DNA from 3 places in the Streptomyces sp. NPDC091289 genome. Region 3 is predicted to be linked to each of the others. Evidence: riboswitches for the same ligand, from Rfam matches in the RefSeq annotation. Region 3 holds a riboswitch; each other region holds the start of a gene.
The links. A riboswitch is a leader RNA that binds a small molecule or an ion and turns the genes downstream of it on or off. The one in region 3 is predicted to bind thiamine pyrophosphate.
Positions count from the first base shown of each region.

Region 1: it holds a riboswitch for thiamine pyrophosphate, as region 3 does, so the genes downstream of both, thiO (glycine oxidase ThiO) here and ACIQPT_RS16485 (thiamine ABC transporter substrate binding subunit) in region 3, are expected to answer to the same signal.
Region 2: it holds a riboswitch for thiamine pyrophosphate, as region 3 does, so the genes downstream of both, thiC (phosphomethylpyrimidine synthase ThiC) here and ACIQPT_RS16485 (thiamine ABC transporter substrate binding subunit) in region 3, are expected to answer to the same signal.

Region 1 covers NZ_JBIVUT010000012.1:259,808-263,898, reverse strand. Annotated here, with positions in the region: gene ACIQPT_RS18515 (thiazole synthase) at 1-645, opposite strand, end outside; gene thiS (sulfur carrier protein ThiS) at 648-929, opposite strand; gene thiO (glycine oxidase ThiO) at 926-2,125, opposite strand; TPP riboswitch at 2,123-2,235, opposite strand; gene ACIQPT_RS18500 (hypothetical protein) at 2,287-2,628, shown strand; gene ACIQPT_RS18495 (NAD(P)/FAD-dependent oxidoreductase) at 2,747-3,922, shown strand; gene ACIQPT_RS18490 (Rv2175c family DNA-binding protein) at 4,016-4,091, shown strand, end outside.
Region 2 covers NZ_JBIVUT010000009.1:210,248-214,338, reverse strand. Annotated here, with positions in the region: gene ACIQPT_RS14350 (SsgA family sporulation/cell division regulator) at 1-211, shown strand, start outside; gene ACIQPT_RS14345 (YibE/F family protein) at 239-1,588, opposite strand; TPP riboswitch at 1,659-1,792, shown strand; gene thiC (phosphomethylpyrimidine synthase ThiC) at 1,785-3,590, shown strand; gene ACIQPT_RS14335 (YybH family protein) at 3,569-4,063, opposite strand; gene ACIQPT_RS14330 (winged helix-turn-helix transcriptional regulator) at 4,055-4,091, shown strand, end outside.
Region 3 covers NZ_JBIVUT010000011.1:103,372-107,462, forward strand. Annotated here, with positions in the region: gene ACIQPT_RS16480 (ABC transporter permease) at 1-1,354, opposite strand, end outside; gene ACIQPT_RS16485 (thiamine ABC transporter substrate binding subunit) at 1,438-2,535, opposite strand; TPP riboswitch at 2,617-2,733, opposite strand; gene rlmN (23S rRNA (adenine(2503)-C(2))-methyltransferase RlmN) at 2,818-3,924, opposite strand.

The DNA of each region.
Region 1 (4,091 bases), on a different contig from region 3:
CTCCTGAGCCCGGGTCACCGCCGAGGCGAGCATCACAGCGGCGCACCCCAGCTCCATCGCCTGCGCCGCGTCCGAGGCCGTCCCGGCGCCCGCGTCGAGGATCACCGGGACCCCGGCCCGCTCGACGATCAGCTCGAAGTTGTGCGGGTTGCGGATGCCGAGCCCGGAGCCGATGGGGGAGCCGAGCGGCATGATCGCCGCGCACCCCACGTCCTCCAGCTTCTGGGCCAGGACCGGGTCGTCGTTGGTGTAGGGCAGCACGACGAACCCGTCGTCCACCAGGATCTCCGCCGCGTCCAGCAGCTCGATCGGGTCGGGCAGCAGGGTCCGTTCGTCGGCCATCACCTCCAGCTTCACCCAGTCGGTGCCGAGCGCCTCCCGGGCCAGCCGGGCGGTCAGCACCGCCTCACCTGCGGTGTAGCAGCCCGCGGTGTTCGGCAGGACCTGGATGGAGAGCCGCTCCAGCACCGAGAGCACCGAACCCCGCACGGTCGGGTCGAGCCGGCGCATCGCGACCGTGGTCAGCTCGGTGCCGGAGGCGATCAGCGAACGCTCCAGCACCTCCAGGCTCGGGGCGCCGCCGGTGCCCATGATCAGCCGGGAGCCGAAGGTGGCCGGACCCAGCGTGAAGACGTCGTCCGACATGGTCAGCCTCCCTGCACGGCGGTCAGGACCTCGACGCGGTCGCCCTCGCCGAGCTTCGTCGTGGCCCACCGGCCGCGCGGGACGACGCTCTCGTTGACGGCGGCGGCGACCCCGGAGCGGGCCGGGGTCAGGGTGGCGACGAGGGCGTCCAGGGCGGTCCCGGCGGGAACGGCACGGGCTTCCCCGTTCACCGAGACGGAAACGGTGGCGGTCGCGGCGGCTTCCGACACGGCGGCGGGCTCCGGCGCGGAGACGGGCTCCGGCACGGTGGGCTGCTGGGTCATACGGGCTGCTCCTGGAGTACGGGGGCGGCGGGGACGGCCGGTCCGAACCGGCCGGGGGCGAAGGGGCGGGCCGCCTCGGGCAGCTCGCCGGTGGTCAGGGCGTCGGCCATCGCGTCCCCGGTCACGGGGGTCAGCAGGACGCCGTTGCGGTGGTGGCCGGTGGCGAACAGCAGACCGGGCAGCGCGGTCGGGCCGAGCAGCGGGGCGTTGTCGGGCGACGCGGGACGCAGACCGGCCAGGGTCTCGGTGAGCGGCAGCTCGGTGATGCCGGGCACCAGCTCATGGGCGTCGCGCAGCAGCTCGTACACCCCGCCGGCGGTGACCGTGGTGTCCCAGCCCAGCTCCTCGCTGGTGGCGCCGACGACCAGCTCGCCGTTCTCGCGCGGCACGAGATAGAGGTGGCCGCCCCGGACCACGGCGCGCACGGTGCGGCTGAGGAAGGGGGCGTACGCCGGGGGCACGGTGAGCCTCAGGACCTGGCCCTTGACCGGGCGGACCGGCGGTACGAGCTCCGGCGGGAGCCCCGCGAGCCGGCCGCTGAGACTGCCCGCGGCGAGCACGACCTGATCGGCCGCGCACTCCGTGCCGTCGCCGAGCAGCGCCCCGGTGGCCCGGCCCCCGGCGACGGTGAGCCGCTCGGCGGTCGTCCGGCGGAACGCGACCCCGGCCCGCTCGCACGCGGTCAGCAGCGCCGCGGCGAGGCGGCGCGGATCCACCTGGTGGTCGCCGTCGACCCGGAGGCCGCCCCGGACGCCGGGGGCCAGCATCGGCTCCAGGCGGCGGCACTCACGGCCGCTCAGCCAGGTCGACTCCAGGCCCGAACGCTCCTGGAGGGCGTGCAGTTCGCGCAGATGCGCCCGGTCGTCGGAGTCCAGTGCGACGGCGAGCGTGCCGCAGGTACGGAAGCCGGTGTCCCGGCCGCTCGCCTCCTCCAGCTCCTCGACGAACGCCGGATAGCGGGCGGCGGAGGCGAGGTTGAGGCCGAGCAGCATCTGCTCGCCGTAGTGCAGTTCGGTGACGGCGGCCAGCATGCCCGCCGCGACCTGTGCGGCGCCGCCGCCCGGTGCGGGGTCCGCCACGGTGACGCCCAGCCCTCGCTGGGCGGCCCGCCACGCGGTGACCAGGCCGATGATTCCGCCCCCGATGACCAGGACGTCGGATCCGTCGGATCCGGAGTTTCTCCCCGAGACGCGCATGGGTGTCCAGCCCCTCCCTTCGCCGGCATGACCCGGAGCAGGTTCGTACGGTCGGAGGCCGTCCAGCCTCCCTCTCAGCCCGGTGCGTCCGGGCTCCCGCGAGTGTTCTACGTTGGCCAGCCTAGACCCACTCGCCCGCGGTCAGTAAGGGAGCGCCTGCCATGGCCCGTTCGCTCGACGGACTCGTCCTCTCGCCCGTCGCCGACCAGGCCCCCGGCCAGGTCGGCACCCGCACCCGCTTCACGTACCACGAGCGGGACGGCGTGATCTGGGCCGAGTACGCGGGCGGCGACGTGGTCCGCGGCCATCTCGTCGGCACCCGGGACGGGGACGCGCTGGACTTCCGCTACGTACAGCTCAAGCGGGACGGAACGACCTCGTCCGGGCACTGTCTCTCGACGGTCGTCGACCTCGCGGACGGCCGGGTGCGGCTGGAGGAGCGGTGGGCCTGGGAGTCCCAGGAGGGCAGCGGGACGAGCGTGGTGGAGGAAGTGCCCTCCTGACGGCCGTCGTTCCGGCGGCCGTATTCCTGACGTGCCGTCAGGTGATTAAGGTGGACAGGTGAGCGAAGAGCAGACGGAGAAGAGTCCGGCCCGGCATGTCGTGGTCGTCGGAGCGGGCATGGCGGGCGTGCAGAGCGCCGTGGCCCTGCGCGAGGCGGGCTTCACCGGGCCCGTCACCCTGATCGGCGCCGAACCCCACCAGCCCTACGACCGGCCGCCGCTGTCCAAGGCCGTGCTGCTGGGCAAGGCCGAGGACTCCGCCTTCGACGTCGACTTCGAGGCGCTGGACATCACCCTGCGCCTCGGTCTGGACGTCACCGCCCTGCGCGCCGCCGACCATGTGCTGGACACCGCCGACGGACCCGTCCGCTACGACGCCCTGGTCCTCGCGACCGGCGCGGAGCCCCTGACCCTGCCCGGCACCGAAGGCGTGTCCGGCGTCCATCTGCTGCGCACCCTCGACGACGCCGCCCGGCTGCGGCCCGTCCTGGACCGGCAGCACGACGTGGTCGTCGTCGGGGCGGGCTGGATCGGCGCGGAGTTCGCCACCGCCGCCCGGGCCGCGGGCTGCGCGGTCACCGTCGTCGAGGCCGCCGCCCGCCCGCTCGCCGGCGCCCTGCCCGCCGAGGTCGCCGCCCCGATGGCCGACTGGTACGCCGACAGCGGCGCCGAACTCCTCACCGGGGCCCGCGTCGACCGCGTCGAGGAGGGGGCCGTCGTCCTCGCGGACGGCCGCACCCTGCCCGCCGGAGCCGTGGTCGTCGGCATCGGCGCCCGCCCCGCCACCGGCTGGCTGGCCGGCTCCGGGGTCGAGCTCGGCCCGGACGGCTCGGTCACCGCCGACAGCGCGCTGCGCACCTCGCTGCCCGATGTGTACGCGGTCGGGGACTGCGCCTCCTTCCCCTCCGCCCGCTACGGAACCCGCCTGCTGGTCCACCACTGGGACAACGCCCTCCAGGGCCCGCGCACCGCGGCCGCCGCGATCATGGCCGCCGAGGACGGTGGACCGCTCCCCGTCCACGACCCCGTCCCGTACTTCTGGTCCGAGCAGTTCGGCCGCTTCGTGCAGTACGCCGGCCACCACGCGGACGCCGACACCCTGCTGTGGCGCGGCGACGGGGCGGATCCGACCTGGTCGGTGTGCTGGCTGCGCGACGGCGCCCTGGTCGCCGTGCTCGCCGTGGGCCGCCCGCGCGACCTCGCCCAGGGCCGCAGGCTCATCGAGTCGGGGGCCGTCCTCGACCCGGAGAAGGTGGCCGATCCCGCCGTACCGCTGAAGTCCGCCGCCCTGTGAGCCGCGCGGTGAGAGGCCCGGGACCCGCCGGGCCGACCCCCGTACGGTCGGCCCGGGTACCGGCTGTCAGTCCTGGATGGCACGCTTGTCCTTGTGACCGAGATTGACGCAAAGACCGATGCTCTCGTCCCCGCCTGGCTCCACCTTCCCGACATCGCGGAAATGCTCG
Region 2 (4,091 bases), on a different contig from region 3:
CGAACCCGAGGGCCTCAGCGATGTGCACATCCGGCTCCAGGTCGGCGAGGACCGTGCGCTGTTCCGAGCGGGCACGGCACCGCTCGTGGCGTTTCTCGACCGGACGGACAAGCTCGTGCCGCTCGGTCAGGAGCACACGCTGGGTGACTTCGACGGGAACCTGGAGGATGCGCTCGGCCGCATCCTCGCCGAGGAGCAGAACGCCGGCTGACCGGGTGGACCCGGCCCCGGCGGCCCGTCATCCCTTCCTGCGACGACGGCCCCGGCCGGACCGCGCGGGCGCGGCCGTGGCCGCCTGTGCGCCGCCGCGCCCCGGACGGTCCGCGGAGACGACCAGCGCGGCGAGCACCGTGGTCACCGGCACCGAGGCGACCAGGCCGATCGACCCGACCAGCGTGCGGACGATCTCCTCGGCGACCAGCTCGCTGTTGGCCACCGTCCCCACACTGCTCTGGGCGATGGAGAAGAGCAGCAGCAGCGGCAGCGCCGCGCCCGCGTACGCCAGCACCAGGGTGTTGACCACCGAGGCGATATGGTCCCTTCCGATCCGGATACCTGCCCGGTACAGCCCCTTCCAACCCATCTGCGGGTCCGCCTGGTGCAGTTCCCAGACGGCCGAGGTCTGGGTGACCGTCACATCGTCGAGCACCCCGAGCGAACCGATGATGACGCCGGCCAGCAGCAGACCGCTCATATCGATGTCCGGGTAGAGACCGTGGATGAGGCCGGTGTTGTCGTCGGTGTTGCCGCTGAGGCTCGCCCAGCCGATGAACAGCGAGCCCAGCAGCCCGATCAGCAGCAGCGAGATCAGTGTGCCGACGACCGCGACCGACGTACGGGCCGTCACCCCGTGGCAGAGATAGAGGGCCGCCAGCATGATCGCGCTGGCTCCGATCACCGCCACGACCAGCGGGTTCGAGCCCTGCAGGATCGCCGGCAGGATGAACAGCGTCAGCACGGCGAACGACACGACCAGCGCCACCAGCGCCATCACCCCGCGGAGCCTGCCCACCGCGACCACCGCCAGCGCGAAGATCGCGGCCAGCAGCGCCATCGGAATCTTCCGGTCCACGTCGGTCACGGAGTACTGGAGATCGCGCGGCGCGTCGGGGGCGTACGCCACGACCACGCCCTGACCCTCCTTCAGCTGCCGGGGCGCGTCCGGCTGGACCACCTCGACGAACTTACGGCCCTTGTCGTTGCCACTGGTCACCTCGATGGTGGCCTTCGCGCACTCCCCCTCCTGCTCGTTGACCGCCTCCCGGCCCGAGGGCGTGGAGGTGTCGCCGGTCGGGGGCACCTGCGCGGCGTTGACGTCCGCGCAGTCGACCTTGTCGACCTGGACGACCTTGCCGTCGTGGGTCTGCCGGTCGAATCCGACGCCGGTGCGCTCATGGTCGGGCACGCCGCCCGGCCAGAACGCGATCAGGCCGACGACGACCGCCGTCGCGAACGGGATCAGCACGGCGGCGATGACCTTGCGCAGATGCCGGGAGACCGGGGCGGCCGGCCCGTGGCTGTGCGTGTGGCCGTGGCTGTGGCCCGCGGCCGGCGGCTGGGGTGCGGGGTCGTTTTGGGGGGAGGTCACGGGGCGATCATCGCAAGAACAGGAGGGCCCTCTGGTCAGCTCGCCGGAAAGGACGCTAGCGTGGAGGCACCTTTGCACACGCGGGAGCTCGGAGCACCGGGCTGAGAGGGCGCTGATCGCCGTACATCCGTACGGGACACGCTGCGCCGACCGCCGAACCTGTTACCGGGTAATGCCGGCGTAGGGAGTAGGTCTCATGACCACAGCGGACGCACGCACGCCTGCCTCGAAACAGAACGACGGGCCCGGCACCGACGGGACGCCGAACGACGAGGCCGGGAAGTCCATCGGCTGGCACAAGGGGTACGTCCAGGGCTCGCGCCCGGACCTCCGGGTGCCGGTCCGACAGGTGCACCTCACCAACGGCAAGGACGTGACGCTGTACGACACGTCGGGGCCGTACACCGATCCCGGAATCGACACCGATGTCCGCCGCGGCCTCGCGCCCCTGCGGGAGAACTGGATCATCGCCCGCGGCGACACCGCCGAGTACGCGGGCCGCCCGGTCCGCCCCGAGGACGACGGGCTCAAGCACACCTCGCCGCGCGGCGGACTGCGCAACCTCGACGCCGTGTTCCCCGGCCGCCCGCGCCAGCCGCGCCGCAGCCGCGACGGGCGTCCCGTCACCCAGCTCGCGTACGCCCGGCGGGGGGAGATCACCCCGGAGATGGAGTACGTGGCGATCCGGGAGAACGTGGCGGCCGAGGTCGTCCGCGAGGAGATCGCGGCGGGCCGGGCCGTGCTGCCCGCCAACGTCAACCACCCCGAGATCGAGCCGATGATCATCGGCAAGCGGTTCCTGGTGAAGGTCAACGCCAACATCGGCAACTCGGCCGTCACCTCCTCCATCGAGGAGGAGGTGGACAAGATGACCTGGGCGACGAAGTGGGGCGCCGACACGGTCATGGACCTGTCCACCGGCCGCAACATCCACACCACCCGTGAATGGGTGCTGCGCAACTCCCCCGTGCCGATCGGCACCGTCCCGCTCTACCAGGCCCTGGAGAAGGTCGACGGCCGGGCCGAGGAGCTGACCTGGGAGATCTACAAGGACACCGTCATCGAGCAGGCCGAGCAGGGCGTCGACTACATGACGGTGCACGCCGGCGTGCGCCTGCCGTACGTCCCGCTGACGGCCCGCCGCAAGACCGGGATCGTCTCGCGCGGCGGCTCGATCATGGCGGCCTGGTGTCTCGCGCACCACAAGGAGTCGTTCCTCTACGAGCACTTCGAGGAGCTCTGCGAGATCCTCGCGACGTACGACGTCACCTACTCGCTCGGCGACGGGCTGCGCCCCGGCTCGATCGCGGACGCCAACGACGAGGCGCAGTTCGCCGAGCTGCGCACGCTGGGCGAGCTGAACACGATCGCCAAGCGGCTCGGCGTCCAGACCATGATCGAGGGCCCGGGGCATGTCCCGATGCACAAGATCAAGGAGAACATCGACCTCCAGCAGGAGATCTGCGAGGAGGCGCCGTTCTACACGCTCGGCCCGCTGACCACGGACGTCGCACCCGCCTACGACCACATCACCTCCGGTATCGGCGCCGCGATGATCGCCTGGTGGGGAACGGCGATGCTCTGCTACGTCACGCCCAAGGAGCACCTGGGGCTGCCCAACCGGGACGACGTGAAGACGGGCGTGATCACCTACAAGATCGCCGCCCACGCGGCCGACCTGGCCAAGGGGCACCCGGGCGCGCAGGAGTGGGACGACGCGCTGTCCGACGCGCGGTTCGAGTTCCGGTGGGAGGACCAGTTCAATCTGGCTCTCGACCCGGACACGGCACGGGAGTTCCACGACGAGACGCTGCCCGCCGAACCGGCGAAGACGGCGCACTTCTGCTCGATGTGCGGGCCGAAGTTCTGCTCGATGAAGATCTCCCAGGACATCCGGCGTCAGCACGGCGGCTCGCAGGAGGAGATCGAGGAGGGCATGGCCGAGAAGTCGAAGGAGTTCGCGGCCGCCGGCAACCGGGTCTACCTGCCCATCGCCGACTGACCCGCCCCGGCCGCCGCCCGTCCGCGGCGGCCGGATCCCTGTCGGGGCTGCTCCGGGGGCGTGTCCGCCGGGTCCGGCTCGTCCGCCGTGCCGAACGGGTTGTCGATGACGTAGCGCCAGAATCCGTCGGGTCCCCGGCGGGCGACGTCCGTCGCCGTTCCCGCGATCCGGACCTGGCCGCCGTGTGCCGCCCTGCCCTCCACCACCCAGTCGACGATCAGGAGTGCCAGGTCGCCGGAGACGTAGGTGTGGCGCGGAGTCACCCGGATCGGCACGCGCAGCGCGAGGAAGTCCCGGTGGGCCGGCAGCCGGCCGGGGCCGGCCGTGGGGTGGCCGGGCCGGGGCACGAACAGCGCGTCGGCCTCGTACAGCCGGTCGACGCTCTCGGGGTCGAAGGTGTTGAACGCCCGCTCCAGGACGTACGGGTGTTCGGTGGCGACGGTGGTCAGTTGCACACTGGTGGAATGCGTCATGCCGTCAGTGAACCGTCCGTCCACGAGA
Region 3 (4,091 bases):
CCTCGCGCCAGGCCCGCAGCGGCGAGGCCCCCAGCACGGCGGCGGCCTCCCGCAGCCGGTCGTCGACCGCGCGCAGCACGGGCAGCATGGTCCGTACGACGAAGGGGACGCCGACCAGCGCCTGGGCCAGCGGGACCAGGATCCAGGAGGTCCGCAGATCGAGCGGCGGCTTGTCCAGGGTGATGAGGAAACCGAAGCCGACGGTGACGGCGGACACCCCGAGCGGCAGCATCAGCAGCGCGTCGAAGCCCCGGACCAACCGCCCGGCCCGCCGGGTCAGGGCCGCCGCCGCGAGCCCGCCGACGACGAGGGCGATGAGCGTCGCGACGAGCGCGTACCGCAGGGAGTTGCCGACGGCCTCCAGCGGCGGGACCAGGAAGGTGGAGGAGGCGCCGGACCCGGCCGACTGGAGGGCCCGGTAGTAGCCGAAGCCGTAACCGCCGGGCCCGTCGAACGACCGTTCCACCAGCACGCCGAGCGGCAGCAGGATCAGCAGCAGCGCGGTGAGCAGGACACCGCCGAGCAGCGCCCACTGTCCGGGTCCGCGCGGCCGGCGGGAGGTCTGGGCCGGGTCGACGAGCTTCAGCGCCCGCTCCCGGCGGCGTACGGTCGCGGCGTGCACGGCGAGGATCCCGCCTACCGCGGCGAATTGCACCAGGGTCAGCACGGCGGCCGTCGGCAGGTCGAGGAGTTGCGCGGTCTGCCGGTAGATCTCCACCTCCAGGGTGGAGTACGCCGGTCCACCGAGGATCTGCACGACGCCGAAGGAGGTGAAGGTGAAGAGGAAGACCATCAGCGCGGCGGCGGCGACGGCCGGGGCGAGCGCGGGCAGCGTCACCCGGCGGAAGGCGGCGAACCGTCCGGCGCCGAGCACCCGGGCGGCCTCCTCCTGCCGGGGGTCCAGCTGGGACCAGAGCCCGCCCACCGTGCGGACGACCACGGCGTAGTTGAAGAAGACGTGGGCCAGGAGGATCGCCCACACGGTGGTGTCGAGGCGGACGCCCCACAGTTCGTCGAGGAGCCCGCCGCGTCCGAGCAGCGCCAGGAACGCGGTGCCGACGACGACGGTCGGCAGCACGAACGGCACGGTGACGACCGCCCGCAGCACCTGTTTGCCGGGGAAGTCGAACCGCGCGAAGACATACGCCCCGGGCAGCGCGATCAGCAGGGTGAGCGCGGTCGAGGCGAGGGCCTGCCAGGTGGTGAACCACAGGACGTCGAGGATGTCCGGGCGGGACAGCACCTCGCCGATCCGCCCGAACTGCCAGTCGCCGCCCGCGTTGAGGCCGCGGCCGACGATCGCGGTCACGGGGTAGGCGAAGAACACCGCGAAGAACGCGACGGGCACGGCCATCAGGCCGAGCCGCACCGCGGTTCCGCGCCGCCCGGACCCGCCACCGGCGGGCCGGACGGCCTCGGCGGTCTTCGCCCCGGGCTCTACTTCAGGACCAGCGACTGCCACGACTTGATCCACTGCTCACGGTTGGCGGCGATCTTCTCGGGCGTGACGGTGGGAGGCGTGTCGACCTTCTCGCCGTGCTTCGTGAACAGCTCCGGCAGCTTCGCGTCCTTCACGACCGGGTTCACGAACATGTTCAGCGGCATGTCCTCCTGGAACGTCTTGCTGATCAGGAAGTCCAGCAGAGCCTTGCCGCCCGCCTCGTTCTTCGCGCCGGTCAGCAGTCCGGCGTACTCGGTCTGCCGGAAGCAGGTGCCGGTGGCGACCCCGGTGGGGGCCTCCTTCGGCTGGGGGTCGGCGTAGAGCACCTCGACGGGCGGACTGGAGGCGTAGGAGACGACGAGCGGCCGGTCCGCGTTGGCCTTCTTGCCGCCCGCGGAGCCGGAGAACTCCTCGTTGTACGCCTGCTCCCAGCCGTCGACGACCTTGACGCCGTTGGCCTTGAGCTTCTTCCAGTACGTCTCGTAGCCGTCCTCGCCCTGGGTGGCGATGGTGCCGAGGAGGAAGCCGAGACCGGGCGAGGAGCTGGCCGCGTTCTCCGTGACGAGGAGGTTCTTGTACGCGGGCTTGAGCAGGTCCTCGAAGGTCTTCGGCGGCGCGAGCTTCTTGTCGGCGAAGTACTTCTTGTCGTAGTTGACGCAGATGTCGCCGGTGTCGACGGGGGTGACCCGGTGCTTCTCGTCCGTCTGCGTGTCCGCCGCGACCGTGTCCAGGCCCTTGGCCTCGTACGCGGTGAACAGACCGTTGTCGAGGGCGCGGGAGAGCAGGGTGTTGTCGACGCCGAAGAAGACGTCGCCGCGCGGGGAGCCCTTGGTCAGGATCTCCTGGTTGAGCGCGGCCCCGGCGTCGCCGCTCTTGAGGACCTCGACGGTGTAGCCGCTCTCCTTCGTGAACGCCTTCAGCACCTTGTCCGAGACGTTGAAGGAGTCGTGGCTGACCAGGGTGACGGTCTTGGAACCGCTGCCCTTGGACGCCCCGGAGCCCGACGGGCCGTCGTCGCTGCCGCAGCCCGCGAGCACGGTGACGCCGAGAGCGGCGGCGAGCGCGGTCGCCGCGTACTTCGTGGTGGTGTTCATGTGATTCCTCCTGGAGGTGACCAGGAAGAGACGCGGCCCCGCCCGCTGTCCGGCGGGCCGGAAGCGGGCAGGGCGCAACAGCTTGAGTAAGGTCCGAACTTCCTACCCGGAATGACCCGGGCGAGGTTCAGAGGGTCTGCGGCCAACCTGTCCTTGGTGCCGCACTCTCAGCGCTGTGGCGCTCCCCTGTCGGAATATGAAGTTGATTTCGGCCCAGGCTACACCGACGGTTTTCGGCCGCCCGCCCGGGAGCGGCCAGCGCTCGGACCGGCCCGGGAAAGGCTAGCGCTCGGAGGCCGCCAGCTGACCGCAGGCCCCGTCGATCTCCTGGCCACGGGTGTCCCGGACGGTGACGGGCACGCCGTGGGCCGCGATGGCCTCGACGAACGCCTTCTCGTCCTCGGGCCGCGAGGCGGTCCACTTGGAGCCGGGCGTGGGGTTCAGCGGGATCAGGTTGACGTGCACCCGCTTGCCCTTGAGCAGCCGGCCGAGGAGGTCGCCGCGCCAGGCCTGGTCGTTGATGTCCCGGATCAGGGCGTACTCGATGGAGATCCGGCGGCCGGACTTCTCCGCGTACTCCCAGGCGGCGTCCAGCACCTCGCGGACGTTCCACCGGGTGTTGACGGGGACCAGGGTGTCGCGCAGCTCGTCGTCCGGGGCGTGCAGCGAGACGGCGAGACGGCACTTGAAGCCCTCGTCGGAGAAGCGCAGCATCGCCGGGACGAGACCCACGGTGGAGACGGTGATCCCGCGCTGCGAGAGGCCGAGGCCGTCCGGCTCCGGGTCGGTGAGCCGGCGGATCGCGCCGACGACGCGGTTGTAGTTGGCGAGCGGCTCGCCCATGCCCATGAAGACGATGTTGGACAGCCGCGCGGGACCGCCGGGCACCTCGCCGTCGCGCAGGGCGCGCATGCCGTCGACGATCTGGTGCACGATCTCCGCGGTCGACAGGTTGCGGTCGAGGCCGGCCTGTCCGGTGGCGCAGAAGGGGCAGTTCATGCCGCAGCCGGCCTGCGAGGAGATGCACATCGTGACGCGGTCCGGGTAGCGCATCAGGACGGACTCGACGAGCGTCCCGTCGTGCAGCTTCCACAGGGTCTTGCGCGTGGTGTCGTCGTCGCAGCTGATGTGCCGGATCACGGACATCAGATCGGGGAACAGCGCCTCGGCGAGCTTCTCCCGCGACGACGCCGGGATGTTGGTCCACTCGGCCGGGTCGTGCGCGTACCGCGCGAAGTAGTGCTGCGAGAGCTGCTGGGCGCGGAACGGCTTCTCACCGGTCGCGGCAACCGCTTCCTTGCGCTCGGCGGGCGTGAGGTCGGCGAGGTGCCGCGGCGGCTTCTTGGCTCCGCGGGGCGCGACGAAAGTGAGTTCTCCGGGCTTAGGCATGGTTCATCCAGTGTGGCAGACACGCCGAGGTGCCCCGGGTCGTCACCCAGTTCAGCGACGACCCGGGCCGGACGGTGCCGGTCGTTGATGGTGGTTGTGGGTCGTCGTCGGCGGCCCTCCGACGGCCCACAGACGGCCCGGCCCCGTGACCCCGTCCGCAGGTCAGG